4 regions of the Pectobacterium wasabiae CFBP 3304 genome follow, and region 2 is predicted to be linked to each of the others. Evidence: predicted binding sites of a transcription regulator. Region 2 holds the regulator's gene; each other region holds the start of a gene.
What was found. The regulator Fur, encoded in region 2, represses iron uptake genes when iron is present. The targets are predictions, from matches to a motif close to ATAATAATGAGAACNACTATCAA.
Positions count from the first base shown of each region.

Region 1: fes (enterochelin esterase) is a predicted target of Fur. The motif match lies at 1,044-1,066, and genes of this name have one in related genera.
Region 3: A7983_RS10740 (isochorismate synthase) is a predicted target of Fur. The motif match lies at 1,439-1,461, and genes of this name have one in related genera.
Region 4: fhuE (ferric-rhodotorulic acid/ferric-coprogen receptor FhuE) is a predicted target of Fur. The motif match lies at 2,329-2,351, and genes of this name have one in related genera.

Region 1 is NZ_CP015750.1:830,162-833,579, forward strand. It holds gene fes (enterochelin esterase) at 1-930, opposite strand, end outside; gene A7983_RS03725 (TonB-dependent siderophore receptor) at 1,382-3,418, shown strand, end outside.
Region 2 is NZ_CP015750.1:3,345,784-3,349,201, forward strand. It holds gene glnS (glutamine--tRNA ligase) at 1-1,367, shown strand, start outside; gene fur (ferric iron uptake transcriptional regulator) at 1,431-1,880, opposite strand; gene fldA (flavodoxin FldA) at 2,210-2,737, opposite strand; gene A7983_RS15130 (hypothetical protein) at 3,279-3,418, shown strand, end outside.
Region 3 is NZ_CP015750.1:2,365,695-2,369,112, reverse strand. It holds gene A7983_RS10745 ((2,3-dihydroxybenzoyl)adenylate synthase) at 1-10, opposite strand, end outside; gene A7983_RS10740 (isochorismate synthase) at 7-1,203, opposite strand; gene A7983_RS10735 (hypothetical protein) at 1,535-1,960, shown strand; gene A7983_RS10730 (TonB-dependent receptor domain-containing protein) at 2,078-3,418, shown strand, end outside.
Region 4 is NZ_CP015750.1:2,583,762-2,587,179, reverse strand. It holds gene fhuE (ferric-rhodotorulic acid/ferric-coprogen receptor FhuE) at 24-2,216, opposite strand; gene A7983_RS11745 (ABC transporter substrate-binding protein) at 2,567-3,418, opposite strand, start outside.

The DNA.
Region 1 (3,418 bases), 2.5 Mb from region 2:
TAACGCCGACAGCCCGCCGTAACTCTGCCCAGAAACAACCGTGCGATCGGGTTCGTCGCTGAAGGAGGCATACTGTTTAGCTAACGGTAATAGCTCTTCTTGTACCGCCAGCCAGAAGGCTTTATTGCACGTCAATTCCTGTTCGCGGTATGACATATCAATGACATCAATAAACAGCCAGACAGCCGGAGGCAGCGATGCACGACGCGTTTCCTCGTCCAGCGCCTGAAACAGCGGCATCTCTTCTACCCATTTTTGCCCGTCCAGAATGATCGACAGAGGACGCTGCGACGGCGTTCCCCCTTCTCCTGTGGTATAGAGCCAAATGCGGCGAATATTGCCGAGTAAGGTGCTTTGCCAGGAAAACACGTGCAGCCGGGATGGATCCGCCTCCCCCGCCTGACCTACATCCAGCGCGCACCAGGCCGCTTGCGGCGGTGCGTCTGGCATATGCGCCGCCGAGAGCGACTCTCCCCAGTGCGTAATAAAGGGCTTAACCGGATTTAACGGATCGGCGATAGCATGCGGAAACAGCGAACACCACCATTCACGCTGCTCACACTCATCGGCGAAAACGGGCGGCAACTGCTCCCTACGGATTGGCAACAGGCTATAGCTGCCGCGCCAGTCGCTTTCGATATCCGTTGACCAATGCCAGACATCCGTTCCAGCCAAACGCTGTAGGCTTTGCGGCATAGTGCTGTGATGATCTGTCACACCGTTGATATCGATATAAACGCGCTGAATTGTAGAGTGTTGTTCGGTCCCTTCAGGATCGCGCCAGAAAAAAGTGATCTGCACCCGTTTCTCACCGCACGGCTCTACAACGGGGGTTCCTATACGGGCTAAATCATGCCACCACCCCGCCTCTCCAACGAAGGGAGAAGCCAGCAGCGCAGCAGCACTGTGAATTATGTGTTTTTCCTGCATCAAGACCTCTCGCATCACCATACGTGCATTTTTTACAACCCTGTCACAACCTTGCAACCAATTAATTAATTTAATTATTTAGCGCTATTTTCACCCAAAAACAAGCAACGCAAATCATATTGAGAATTATTTCTATTTGCAATAACATAAAAAATGAATAACGCTTTGCGTCACAGTTGGCAGGCGTTTTTTTGGCAGGTCATACGGGATTTTTCCATACACAAAATTGCTCACCAAATGAGCAATAAAAAACAATTAATTGTTATTAGTGTATTTTTTTATTTTTTAACATGTTCTCTATCAAAAAAATCGTACATTTTTTGGGTAATGAACACACCACCGATCTCTTGCTGTGGAGAGATTGTCGACGAAATCACACATCTAACCAAAGCACATAACGTTAAAAATATTTTTTTCTACGCATAAAGAGCTTTCTTCTAAGGGATGAATCATGAGTCGAACACACATAAAATCATTATCAAAGTTAACCAAAAGACCACAAACAATGTCATTGATGCCATCAGCATGTCGCCTGACATTGGCCTCACTGTTATTCACCTCACCGCTCGTCTATGCTGCCGGCAATGTTGAGGAAGATACGATCGTCGTCAACGCTACGGCTGGAGAGAGTGTTACCTCGCCGCTAAAGGGCATCGTGGCGAAACAAAGTGCCGCAGGAACCAAAACCAGCGCGGCACTGATCAAAACACCACAAACCATCTCGGTCGTCACACGCGATCAAATGGATGCGCAAGCGGCGCAAACGGTATCCGATGCACTGAACTACTCAAGCGGGGCCTTTACCAACTACCGTGGTTCGTCCAACCGCAACGACGAAGTAGTCGCACGTGGCTTTCGCTTTGCGCCGAAATTCCTGGACGGACTCAGCGGACAAAATGGCAGACTCGATCCGTGGTTGTTGGAGCGAGTGGAGTTGGTGCACGGGCCAGCATCGGTGCTGTACGGTCAGGTTAATCCAGGAGGATTAGTCAGCATGACCAGCAAGCGGCCTACGGCGCAGGACATCCGCAAAGTAAAATTCAGCACAGGTAACCAGCACTTCGGTGAAGCTGCCTTTGATTTCGGCGGCGCACTCAGTGACGATCAATCGCTGCTGTACCGGCTCAACGGGATCGCCAGTACCAAAAACGAGTTTGTCAAAGATTCCAAACAAAAACGCATCGCGGTGGCCCCCGCGCTCACCTGGCTACCCAACCCTGATACCAGTTTTACCTTGCTGACCAGCTACCAAAACAATCCGGAAAATGGGTTCCGTAACTTCCTGCCCGCTTATGGCACCGTCTTTGCCACCAGCGCCGGCTACATCCCTCACGATCTCAACGTGAGCAACCCAAATTATCACCAGTCAAAAAATGAACAAATTGCCATTGGCTACATTTTCGATCACTCATTCAATGATGTTTTCTCTTTCCAGCAGAACTTCAGATATTCTCAGATGAAAGAAAAATACAAATATCTGGTCTACACCATCGGCGGCAGTGCTACAGATACCACCCTGTTGCGTCGTCAGCAGCGTGAAGAGACTAATGCGGATGAACTGGGAATCGATAACCAGCTCAAAGCGGATTTCGCTACCGGTGATGTTGAACACAAAACCATTATTGGACTCGATTACAAATGGCAAAACACGGACTACAACTACTGGCGACGCGGAGGGGAGAAGGGAGACGCGTACAGCTTTGACTGGGCAAAACCTAACTACGGTAGCTCTTACCTCGTGCCTGACAGCGCACTGCCCTTAACGATTAGCACCAAAAAGAAACTCGATCAGGTAGGGGTTTACATTCAGGATCAGTTGGAATGGAATAACTGGAATCTGCTGCTGTCCGGTCGCCATGACTGGAGCGAAGTCAGGACGGTGGACCGTCTCAGCAATAATGATCTTGATAAGCAGAACGACAGTAAATTCACTGGCCGCGCAGGCTTGCTGTATGCCTTTGATAACGGCATATCACCGTATATCAGCTACAGTACCTCATTCGAGCCAACGCTGGAAAGCGGTGAGCCGGGTGCGGATCCATTCAAACCAACCACTGGCGAACAAAAAGAAGTCGGGGTTAAATTCCAACCGCAAGGTAGCAACACCGTATTCACGGTATCGCTGTTTGAAATCAAACAGAAAAATATGGTCTTGCAAAACAGTGTAACTAAACTCAAAGAACAGGTTGGCGAAGTACGTTCACGGGGCGTGGAAACCGAGCTTCGTAGTCAATTAACGCCTGAAATTGAGTTTATGGCGGCGTACAGCTATGTCGATGCGGAGACAACAAAAAGTGTCAGCAACCAATCCCCTGTCGGCAAAAAATTAGTTAGCGTCCCCGCGCACTCTGCCTCTGCTTGGGGTAGCTATAGCTTCCTCGACGGCGCATTGAAAGGCGCTAAGCTTGGTACTGGTGTTCGTTATATCGGCACCAGCTATGGTGATAGAGTTGAGGGCTATAAAGTCCCCGCCTACACTTTGTATGAT
Region 2 (3,418 bases):
GTTATTCTTCTGATTATTTCGATCAACTGCACGCTTATGCGGTTGAGCTGATCGGTAAAGGGCTGGCTTACGTTGATGAGCTGACGGCCGATCAGATTCGTGAATACCGTGGTTCGTTGACGGCTCCGGGCAAAAACAGCCCTTATCGCGATCGTACCGTGCAGGAAAACCTGGCGCTATTTGAAAAAATGCGTAACGGCGGGTTTGCAGAAGGTACTGCTTGTCTACGTGCAAAAATCGATATGGCATCATCCTTTATCGTGATGCGTGATCCGGTGCTGTATCGTATTAAGTTTGCCGATCATCACCAGACCGGCAACAAGTGGTGCATCTACCCAATGTATGACTTCACCCACTGCATTTCTGATGCGCTGGAAGGGATCACGCATTCTCTGTGTACGTTGGAATTCCAAGATAACCGCCGTCTGTACGACTGGGTTCTGGATAACATCACGATTCCTTGCCACCCACGTCAGTACGAATTCTCCCGCCTCAATCTTGAATACGCGATTATGTCCAAGCGTAAGCTGAATCAACTGGTCGTGGAAAATGTGGTTGAAGGCTGGGATGACCCGCGTATGCCGACCATCTCAGGCCTGCGTCGTCGTGGCTATAGTGCGGCTTCCGTCCGTGAATTCTGTGTGCGCATCGGCGTAACGAAGCAGGACAATAACGTGGAAATGGCCGCGCTTGAATCCTGCATCCGTGACGATCTGAATGAAAATGCTCCGCGTGCGATGGCAGTGCTAGATCCGGTCAAGGTCGTGATCGAGAATCTGCCCGCTGGGCACGAAGAGTTTGTTGCGATGCCAAACCATCCTAATAAGCCGGAAATGGGCTCACGTCAGGTGGCATTCAGCCGTGAAGTTTACATCGATCGCGCTGATTTCCGTGAAGAAGCCAACAAGCAGTACAAACGTCTGGTGTTGGGTAAAGAAGTTCGTCTGCGTAATGCCTATGTGATCAAAGCCGATCGCATTGAAAAAGACGAGCAGGGCACTATCACTACGATCTATTGCAGCTATGATGCGGAAACGCTGAGCAAAGATCCGGCTGACGGCCGTAAAGTGAAGGGGGTTATCCACTGGGTCTCTACGGCGCATGGCGTGCCAGCAGAATTCCGTTTGTACGATCGTTTATTCAGTGTGGCAAATCCTGGCGCGGCGGATGATTTCCTGTCGACGATTAACCCAGACTCACTGAAAGTTACGCAAGGTTTTGTCGAAGCGAGTTTGGCACAAGCGGAAGTAGAGAAGGCGTATCAGTTTGAGCGCGAAGGTTACTTCTGTGCCGATCGTGTTTACTCCAGTACAGAACATCTGGTGTTTAACCGAACGGTCGGGCTGCGCGATACTTGGGTTGGCTAAAGTCACGAAGTAGAAGATAAAAATAAAACCGCCTCGGCGGTTTTATTTTTTTATGCGGTCGATTTATCGTGTGGACTCATGCAGGGTTTCGTCTTCTCGACAATCCCCTTCACTGCAATGCCCATAGAGATACAAACTGTGGTTGGTCAGTTTAATGCCGTGTCTTTCTGCGATCTCACGCTGACGTGCTTCGATAGATTCATCGCGGAATTCAATGACTTTGCCACAGTCGAGGCAAATTAAGTGGTCGTGATGATGCTGCTGCGTCAATTCAAAGACGGATTTGCCACCTTCGAAGTTATGACGGGTTACGATACCAGCATCATCAAACTGGTTGAGTACGCGATAGACGGTAGCAAGACCAATCTCTTCGCCCATATCAATCAGTCTCTTATATAAATCTTCCGCACTGACGTGATGACAGACAGGATCCTGTAACACTTCCAGTATTTTCAGTCTTGGAAGAGTGACTTTCAAGCCGGCCTTCTTCAATGCGGTATTGTTGTCAGTCATGCGGGTTTAGTCCTGTAGCTTACTTATCAATGGAGGCTGCCTAGCCTATGACATCGGTCGGCTCAAAAAATGCAAACGCGTCTCAATTATAGAACCGCGCATACAAAATGAAAACAAGGGAATGTTAACAATATTGTCCCCACTCACACTATTGATATACAACGCAATCCGTTGTTGATGAATGAGGAAAAGGTAAAGCGCGTATAAAACCGATGGGATTATTGTACAGGTTTACTGATAGAAGTTAAAAAAATGTGTCAATTATTGTGAAAGGTTTTACCTATCGATACTATTTTGGCTCTGATAGGAATTATCAGAGCCAAAATGGCTTAGCCAACCAGCTCTTTCAGATTCAGTTCATCGCCGATCTGTTTCACCCACGTCGTCACGCGCTCGCTGGTCAATTCAGGCTGACGGTCTTCATCGATAGCCAAACCAATGAAGTGATTATCGTCGGCAAGTCCTTTAGACGCTTCAAAGTAATAACCTTCTGTTGGCCAGTGACCGACAATCGTCGCTCCGCGAGGTTCAATGATGTCGCGAATAGTCCCCATGGCATCACAGAAGTATTCCGCATAGTCTTCCTGATCGCCGCAGCCAAACAGAGCAACCAATTTTCCGGTGAAATCAACCTCTTCCAACGAAGGGAAGAAGTCATCCCAATCGCACTGAGCTTCACCGTAATACCAGGTTGGAATACCTAACAGCAGAATATCGAAACCTTCTAGGTCTTCTTTGCTACTTTTGGCGATGTCATGAACATCAGCAACGTTGGTGCCTAACTGCTGTTGGATCGTTTTGGCGATGTTTTCCGTGTTGCCCGTATCACTGCCAAAGAATATTCCGATGAGTGCCATGAATTGAATAACCTCTTGATTCTTAATGGTATGGTGTAATATTTCACCCACTTATCTGTTAATAATAACAGACACTCACATTAGGAGAAACTCGTATCGGTACGGAGGCGTAAATCAAGAGCATGCAAAATGCGGGGGGCGATAAAAGGAACGAAGCGCTGATCTTCTGGTGCTAAATTACCCATGGTAATAGTATGGTCATATTACCTTTCGAGATCAGACACGCATAGCCCTAACACTACCAAGGTTATTTATTTGCAATGATGTTTCATTTTTTATGAATGGTATTTTTATTTCATGGTTCGTTTCAGTTGTAATTAAAAGCAGACTTCTTTTTGTCAGAAATGAAAGTCACGGAACGATACATCTCTACTCTGGGAAATTAAAATGCATACAAAAGATAATGTTTTTACTGAATTGAAAATTTGTAACATTTTTAGGGAATATTCCTAATAAAAGAAGATAAGAATTATAACCATTTGTAGCTGAAACGATGCAGCCTTGAAGAAGAAATCTTTAGCTTTTGATGTTAAAGAATAAAATGAAAATGATGCGTAAATTGCTTCTCCGTCTAAGTGCGTATCCACGCCAGCGCACAAGGGACGCGGGTGGCCGTCGCTTTGCTTTCAACCCTCTGATTAAAAACCGTATATTTATAAAAATAGGTGAATTCATTCTCAG
Region 3 (3,418 bases), 980 kb from region 2:
CAATGCTCATAATCCATCCACACCTGAGTTAAGCCCAAACGCATTCAGCATCGTGTTTAATTTGGCGGCAGTTTCGGCCCATTCATCCTCAGGGACGGATGCCTCAACAATACCCGCCCCCGCAAACAGGCGGACTTTATTGTGTTTGATGGTGCCGCAACGAATGGCTACCGCCCATTCGCCATCGCCGTTGGCATCACACCAGCCGACAATGCCGCTGAATACGCCACGATCGTGCGGTTCCAGTTCGGCGATCAACTGACGCGCTTCCTGCGTGGGGAAACCACACAATGCAGGGGTCGGATGTAGCTGACAAGCGACCTGAAGTGCTGTCATATCCGGGTTCGCCAGTTCACCGCGGATCGCCGTGGACAAGTGCCACATGGAAGCGGTACTCATCAGCGAGGGGGCCGATGGAATGGTTAACGACGTGCACAGCGGCATCAAGCGCTGACGGATGTCGTCCACCACCAGCTTATGCTCGTGCTTGTCTTTACCCGATTTCAACAAATGTTGGCTGTTCAGATAGTCCAGATGTTCATCGTTCATCCGTCGAGCCGAACCCGCCAGTGGATTAGAGACAATCACATTTCCCTGCTTACGCAACAGCAACTCTGGGCTGGCACCCAGTAATACGGACCCATCTGGCAGCGGCAGCGAGAAGTGATATCCACCCGAATTCTGTACCATCAGGTTACTGAGGATCGTCTGCGCCTTAACGGGCCCCGCCAGCTCAATGTCCAGAATACGTGACAGCACCGCTTTGCTCAGTTCTCCACGACGGAAGCGCTCAACGGCCTGTGCAACAATGGACTTGAACTGCCGTTCGTCTGGAACGCTGTTTAGCGTTAATGCAGTGGGTGATGCTGTCCTGTGCTTCCGGGCACGGCTGACGAGTTCAGACTTCGTCGTAACGGTATAATTATCAGGGATATAGAGACAAGACGGCTGCGTGGTATCAAAGGGGATCGCCCCCACCACAATAGGCAGCGACTGCCCTGCCTGACGCGCCCGCTGAAACGCCTGCGCGATTGCAGGGCTAAGCCTGTCATCATGCGAGTCAGGAACACAAACAGGGGACGAAATACGTTCAAATAAGCCGGAAGTAGAAAGGCTTCGGTGTTCCGATGCATATAAAAAAGCAGTCTGTTCCGAATAGGTTAGCCCGCTAAATGTTTCAGTTTCTGTAATCAGTGTATCCATAAGGCAACTCCTGAGCTCGCAAGTTAAATACCAATGATTATTAAAATCATTACCATTTATATTAAGCGCAGTTAAGTTACAATGAAGTCACACGTTTGGTCAATCCTTCCATAGACAGGTTATCGCCTCTATCTAAGTAGGGGTTATATTGATGTTAATCAATTTTATTGTTCATCTTTCATAACTGTTAATGATTAACAATAGGAATGTATTGATTATAAAACCTACATCACAAATGATAATGGAAACAATTATCATTCATTGTCAATGAAATTAAGCTGCGTTAAACTGCGCCAATATTTTACTAACTGTGTCTAAATGTGAGCCTGTCATGGATGAAAGCATGTATCGCCAGCACACTCGTTCCATTGTGCATCTGGCGTTACTCATCAACATGCTTTCCCTCGGTAGCCTGGTGATGTTGTTAGACCTCGGTTTCATCAGTGTACTGTCCGTGGATGCCAAGAATATCGGCGGATCAACGTTTGCCTCAGCCATCGTCAGTTTCCTCGCAGCACCTTATCTGGACAAATTTAACCGTAAACATGCCCTGCTCGCCTTACTGATGTCGTGCTTTGGCCTGACAGTTGCCTGCATGTTTACCACTAGCCAAACCCACCTTTTGCGGCTGCTTATTCTGGCGGCGATGCTGTTGCCCATGCGCTTGATTCCACAGTTGGCTAAACGCGGCCGAAAAATAGCAGCGCGCCAGTGGCGCCGAGTAGTGCAACCAACGCACATGCAACTTGAAGTATGACGGGCATACAAGGCAATAAACCGATCGGCTCACGCAACGAGTGGGTCGGCAATACACGCAACACCGTGCGTTACTTACGGGGATGTTTTTTTCTACTCTTTGACAGGGATCTTTGACATGCAGCTAAAACCAGAAAGTCGTTTTTCACATCATCATTTCCCACACAGCAAGGTGTACCACGCCCTGCTAGTGACCGGGTTACTGGCACTGCCTGCACTCGCACAGGCAGAAAGCGCGGCAGATGAAAAAATCGTTGTGACCGCAACACAGACGAAGCACACCACGCTGAGCGCCCCCGCCAGCGTCTCTGTTATCACCCGCACCGAGCTAGAAAAGATGTCGGTGAATAACGTTTCCGACGCGGTAAAAAAGCTGCCGGGCATTAACATCAATCCGTCATCTACCTATGGTCGTAACGAAATTAAGATCCGCGGTATGCGGGCTGATTACACGCTGCTGCTGGTGAACGGTCGTCGAATCAACTCCCAAGAATCACTCGCAACCGATATGGGGAATGATTTCGATCTGAGTTCCATTCCTATGTCGGCGATTGAACGTATCGAAGTGATTCGTGGCCCGATGTCTTCGCTGTACGGTGCCGATGCGCTGGGCGGTGTGGTAAACGTAATACTGCGCCAGCCGGGTGAGAAAGTTGCCGGTGAACTCGGCTATAACTTTCAGGCACCAACCGAAGGTTCCGGTGGCGACCATAATCGTTTGAATGGCTACGTCAGTGGACCATTAATAGAAAATACGTTGCAGGGCAGTTTGATTGTCGACGGCGGTAAACGTGACGCCTGGCGTACCGAACAATCTAAGAATCGCAACTCAGATGCGCTGGAAAAACGTGATAACTATAGCGTGCTGGGTAACCTGACGTGGTTGATCGATTCACAGCAGAGTTTGGATTTTGATGCAACGTATACCAAAGATGACCGCTTCGTTGACTGGAATAACTCAGGAACCACGGCTCATAATACACAAAAAATTGATCGCCTCGGTCTGGGACTAACGCATAACGGTAGCTGGGACAATGTTGATACGCGGCTACGTTATTACTACGAAAACATCGATTTAATGGACAACTCTCAGTTGAATAAAGGCATAGCCGACATTACCCAGAATAATCATACGATTGACGGGCAGATCTCTGGTTATCTGGGCGATCATCTGCTGACCGGCGGCGGCGAATACCGCATAACATCCTTAGAACACAGCATGAACATGAAAGGTGGCAAAATAGACGTCAATCAGAGTGCTCTTTTCCTGCAAGATGAATTCAAGATTGCGGATTTAGCCCTCACCTTTGGTGGTCGCGTCGACCACCATGAAGTCTATGGAACAGAATTCAGTCCACGCGCCTACGCCACTTATAGCTTGACTGACAATTGGGTGATCAAAGGCGGTGTCAATAAGGCATTTAAAGCGCCAACCCTCGCTCAATTTACCCCCGGCTAT
Region 4 (3,418 bases), 760 kb from region 2:
CCTTACGGCCGGGGGATGTTAGATCAAAATGCGTATGACATATTGAGTGAATAGTTTAACGGCTCGCCATAAGTACCAGAATCGTTGCTGAGCCACGTGTAATAGCTGCGGTCAAACAGGTTTTTGACGTTAGCCTGCACAGCAAGCTGTTTTGTCACCTGATAACGGGCAAACAGATCAACCAGCGGATAACTCGACTGATAAATACGCGTGGTCCCCAACGGTCCTGCCCCTTCCTGGAACGTACGGTTTTGCCAGTTTACACCGCCGCCAACCGTCAGCTCTGGTAGCGCGGGCAGTTGATAGCGGGTGAACAGTTTGACCTGCGTTTGTGGCATATTGCTATTGAAGCGGCCCTTGGTATCGCGTGCCACATAACGTGAAGCGCCAAAGGTTAGCTGCAAGTTATCGGTCACCGCCCCATTTAGCTCAAACTCAACGCCCTTGCTCACCGCGCCCTGTGTCGCATAGTAAGCTCGTTCGGCAGTGCCATTGACAGATTTATTTCCGTCCACCTGCCCCACATTATCCTGCTCAATACGGAACACAGCCAGCGTCGACGTTAAGCGCCCATTGAACCAGTCCGCTTTCAGGCCTGTCTCGTAGTTTTTACCGGTAATAGGTGCCAGATAGCTGCCACTGCTATCGCGACGACTTTGTGGCTGGAAGATCGAGGTATAGCTGGTATAAGCCGATACCGTATCGTTAATGTCATAAATCAAGCCGCCATAAGGTGTGATATTGCTTTTCTTCATATCGGCGCTGCTACCATTGGTTTGCCACTGCGTATAGCGCGCCCCAAGGATAAGATGCAACGGATCGGCCAACGAGAACCGTGCCACACTGTAGGCTGCTTTCTGCCGTACAGTATCATCCGACGTCAGCGACTTTTCCCCCCAGGTGGGCTCTTGAACACTACCGTTCCAATGGTAAAGGCTGCCAATATTCGGAAACGCCAGAGGAGAACCGTAATAGCTATTGTGCTGACGGCTGTAGCTGACACCTGTCACCAGTTCGTGCTGGCGACCCAGCAGTTCAAAAGGCCCATTGGCATAGCTATCAACAGACAACTGTTTACGTTCGCCCGTGTAGTTAGTGCCATAGCCGATCGTGCCAATCCCCGTCGTTTGGTCGGGAAAACCGGTGACATACAGCAGCTTGCCATTCATATTCGATTCGGCATGGGTGCCGTTAACGCGGAACGTCCAGCCGTTGTCAAAATCCTGTCTAAGATTCGCAAAGACTTTTTTCGATTCGGTCTCAAAGTAGGTCCATTCCGCAGCGGGGTTCATGCTGCGATTGAAGTGCGTGCGCGCACCGTTGCTAAACCACGGTGTCACGCCACCCCAGGTTGCCCCATCGGTGTGGATCGTCTGATAGCTGTAACCAAGCGATAACGTCGTGTTGTCGGTGATATCCGCATCCACCACGCCGTAAAGGAACTTTTTGTCTCTTTGGTAACGATCTAACCAGCTATTCTGATCCTGATAGCCGGCCACAACGCGACCGCGCACGCTGCCACTTTCATTCAATGGCGCAGAGAGATCCGCTACGTAGCGCTGTTTGTCCCACGAACCGTAACTGGCACTGACATTACCAGAAAATTCACGGCTATCAGCATGCTTACGCACCATATTGACCGATGCCGACGGGTTGCCTGCACCAGTCATCAGGCCAGTTGCACCGCGCACCACTTCAATACGATCAAAAATCGCCGTATCGTCATCAGCATCACCAAAGTTCCAGGCTTCACTGACGGAGGTCGGAATATCATCAAAGAGGTAGTTGTTGATGGCAAAACCGCGGGAATAGAAGCTGGAGCGTTCGTCAAAAAGGCTGGCAGAAACGCCCGTCGTGTTACGCAATACTTCGCCCACTGATTGTAGGTTTTGGTCCTGTATGCGCTGCTCGGTCATGATACTGACAGACTGCGGGATATCACGCTGAGTCATCAGCATCTTGGTACCTGCCCGCGTCGTTTTTGCGCTGTAATCGTACTTTCCAACGCTTACATCAGCTTCTCTGGCCACCACGACCATCTCCTGCGATGTGTCCTGTGCGGATGATGCATCTGATACGGCGGCCTGTGCTGCATAAAGCGATGTCGGATGGAACGTCACCGTAATGGCCAATGCCAATAATGAAATGGAAAATGTTATTTTTGTGCCTGATGTTGTAAATGCATCGGCACTATTTTTCCCATCCTGGAGGGACATAGTTTTTCCTTTTTTGGGATAAGTGAAATTAGCGCAATATCACGTTTCATGGGTTCAGTCTGTTTGGAACGAATTTCTGTATCAAACCTCGAAAAGACGAACACGAACGCGAACAATAATGATATTCATTATCATAATGAGATGAGAACATTATCACAAAAAATGGCAACTAGACTTGATGTATGTCTTTTTATGAAGGGGTAGATCGACAGTCAATCTCTTCTGAACATTTAACATTCAAAAAAAGCAAATGATCAACGAGTTAAAAACTGACTTTTGACATGTATTGGCTAAGCGAGCTGAAAGTGAAAAGGCAACCCGAGCATAAAACGGAACGGGTTGCCTTCTGGTTATTTTGGCAAACTTAACGCGGTTTTATCCACGTAAGGCTTCATGATGCTATCGGCCTCTTTTTGTGCAGCGGCAGCAGCGTCATCAACCTTTTTCGCTGGATCGTTTAACAGCGCCGCCAGTTGATTCTCCATCGCTTTGCGTACCGCGACCGTTTCATAGGTTGCATACCACGGATGAGCATATTGCAGTTGTGACAGCGCAATCGCGGCTCGCGGATCTTTCGCCAGATAGTCTTTCATTTCCGGCAGATCGTAGGCTGCCATACGCGGAGCGAAGTAGCCGGTAAAACGACTCCAGCTTCCGCTGACCTCTGGGCTGATCAGATAGTTCATAAACTGCCAGGCCGCTTTCTTCTGCTCTTCGGAGATCCCCTTGAAGCTCACCAGACTCGCCCCGCCGATAGTCACACCACGACGCTCTTTTTCCGGCATCATCGCTACACCGAGCGAGAAATCTTTGGTGTTTTCACGCATAAAGCCCAGCGCACCGGTGCTCAGCATCGCCATACCCAATTTGCCAGAGAAAAACGCAGCGCTGATTTGCTTGGAATTCAATACGCCGGCTGGCATGGCTTTGTCGCGATACACCAGATCGCGCCAGAACTGGAGCGCACCTTTGGTTGATGCCGTGTTGTAATAGACTTCGCCTGGATAATCGGCATTGTAATACGCTCCGCCGTTGGCACGCGTCAGCGCAGACAGCATCCAACCGCCGTAGTCATCGTTCGTGGATGGAATCATGATGCCCCACTGCCCTTTCGCCGGATCGGTCAGTTTCTTGGCGACCGCAGCCACTTCATCCCAATTTTTTGGCGGTTCATTAAAACCTGCCTTCTTCAGCATGTCTTC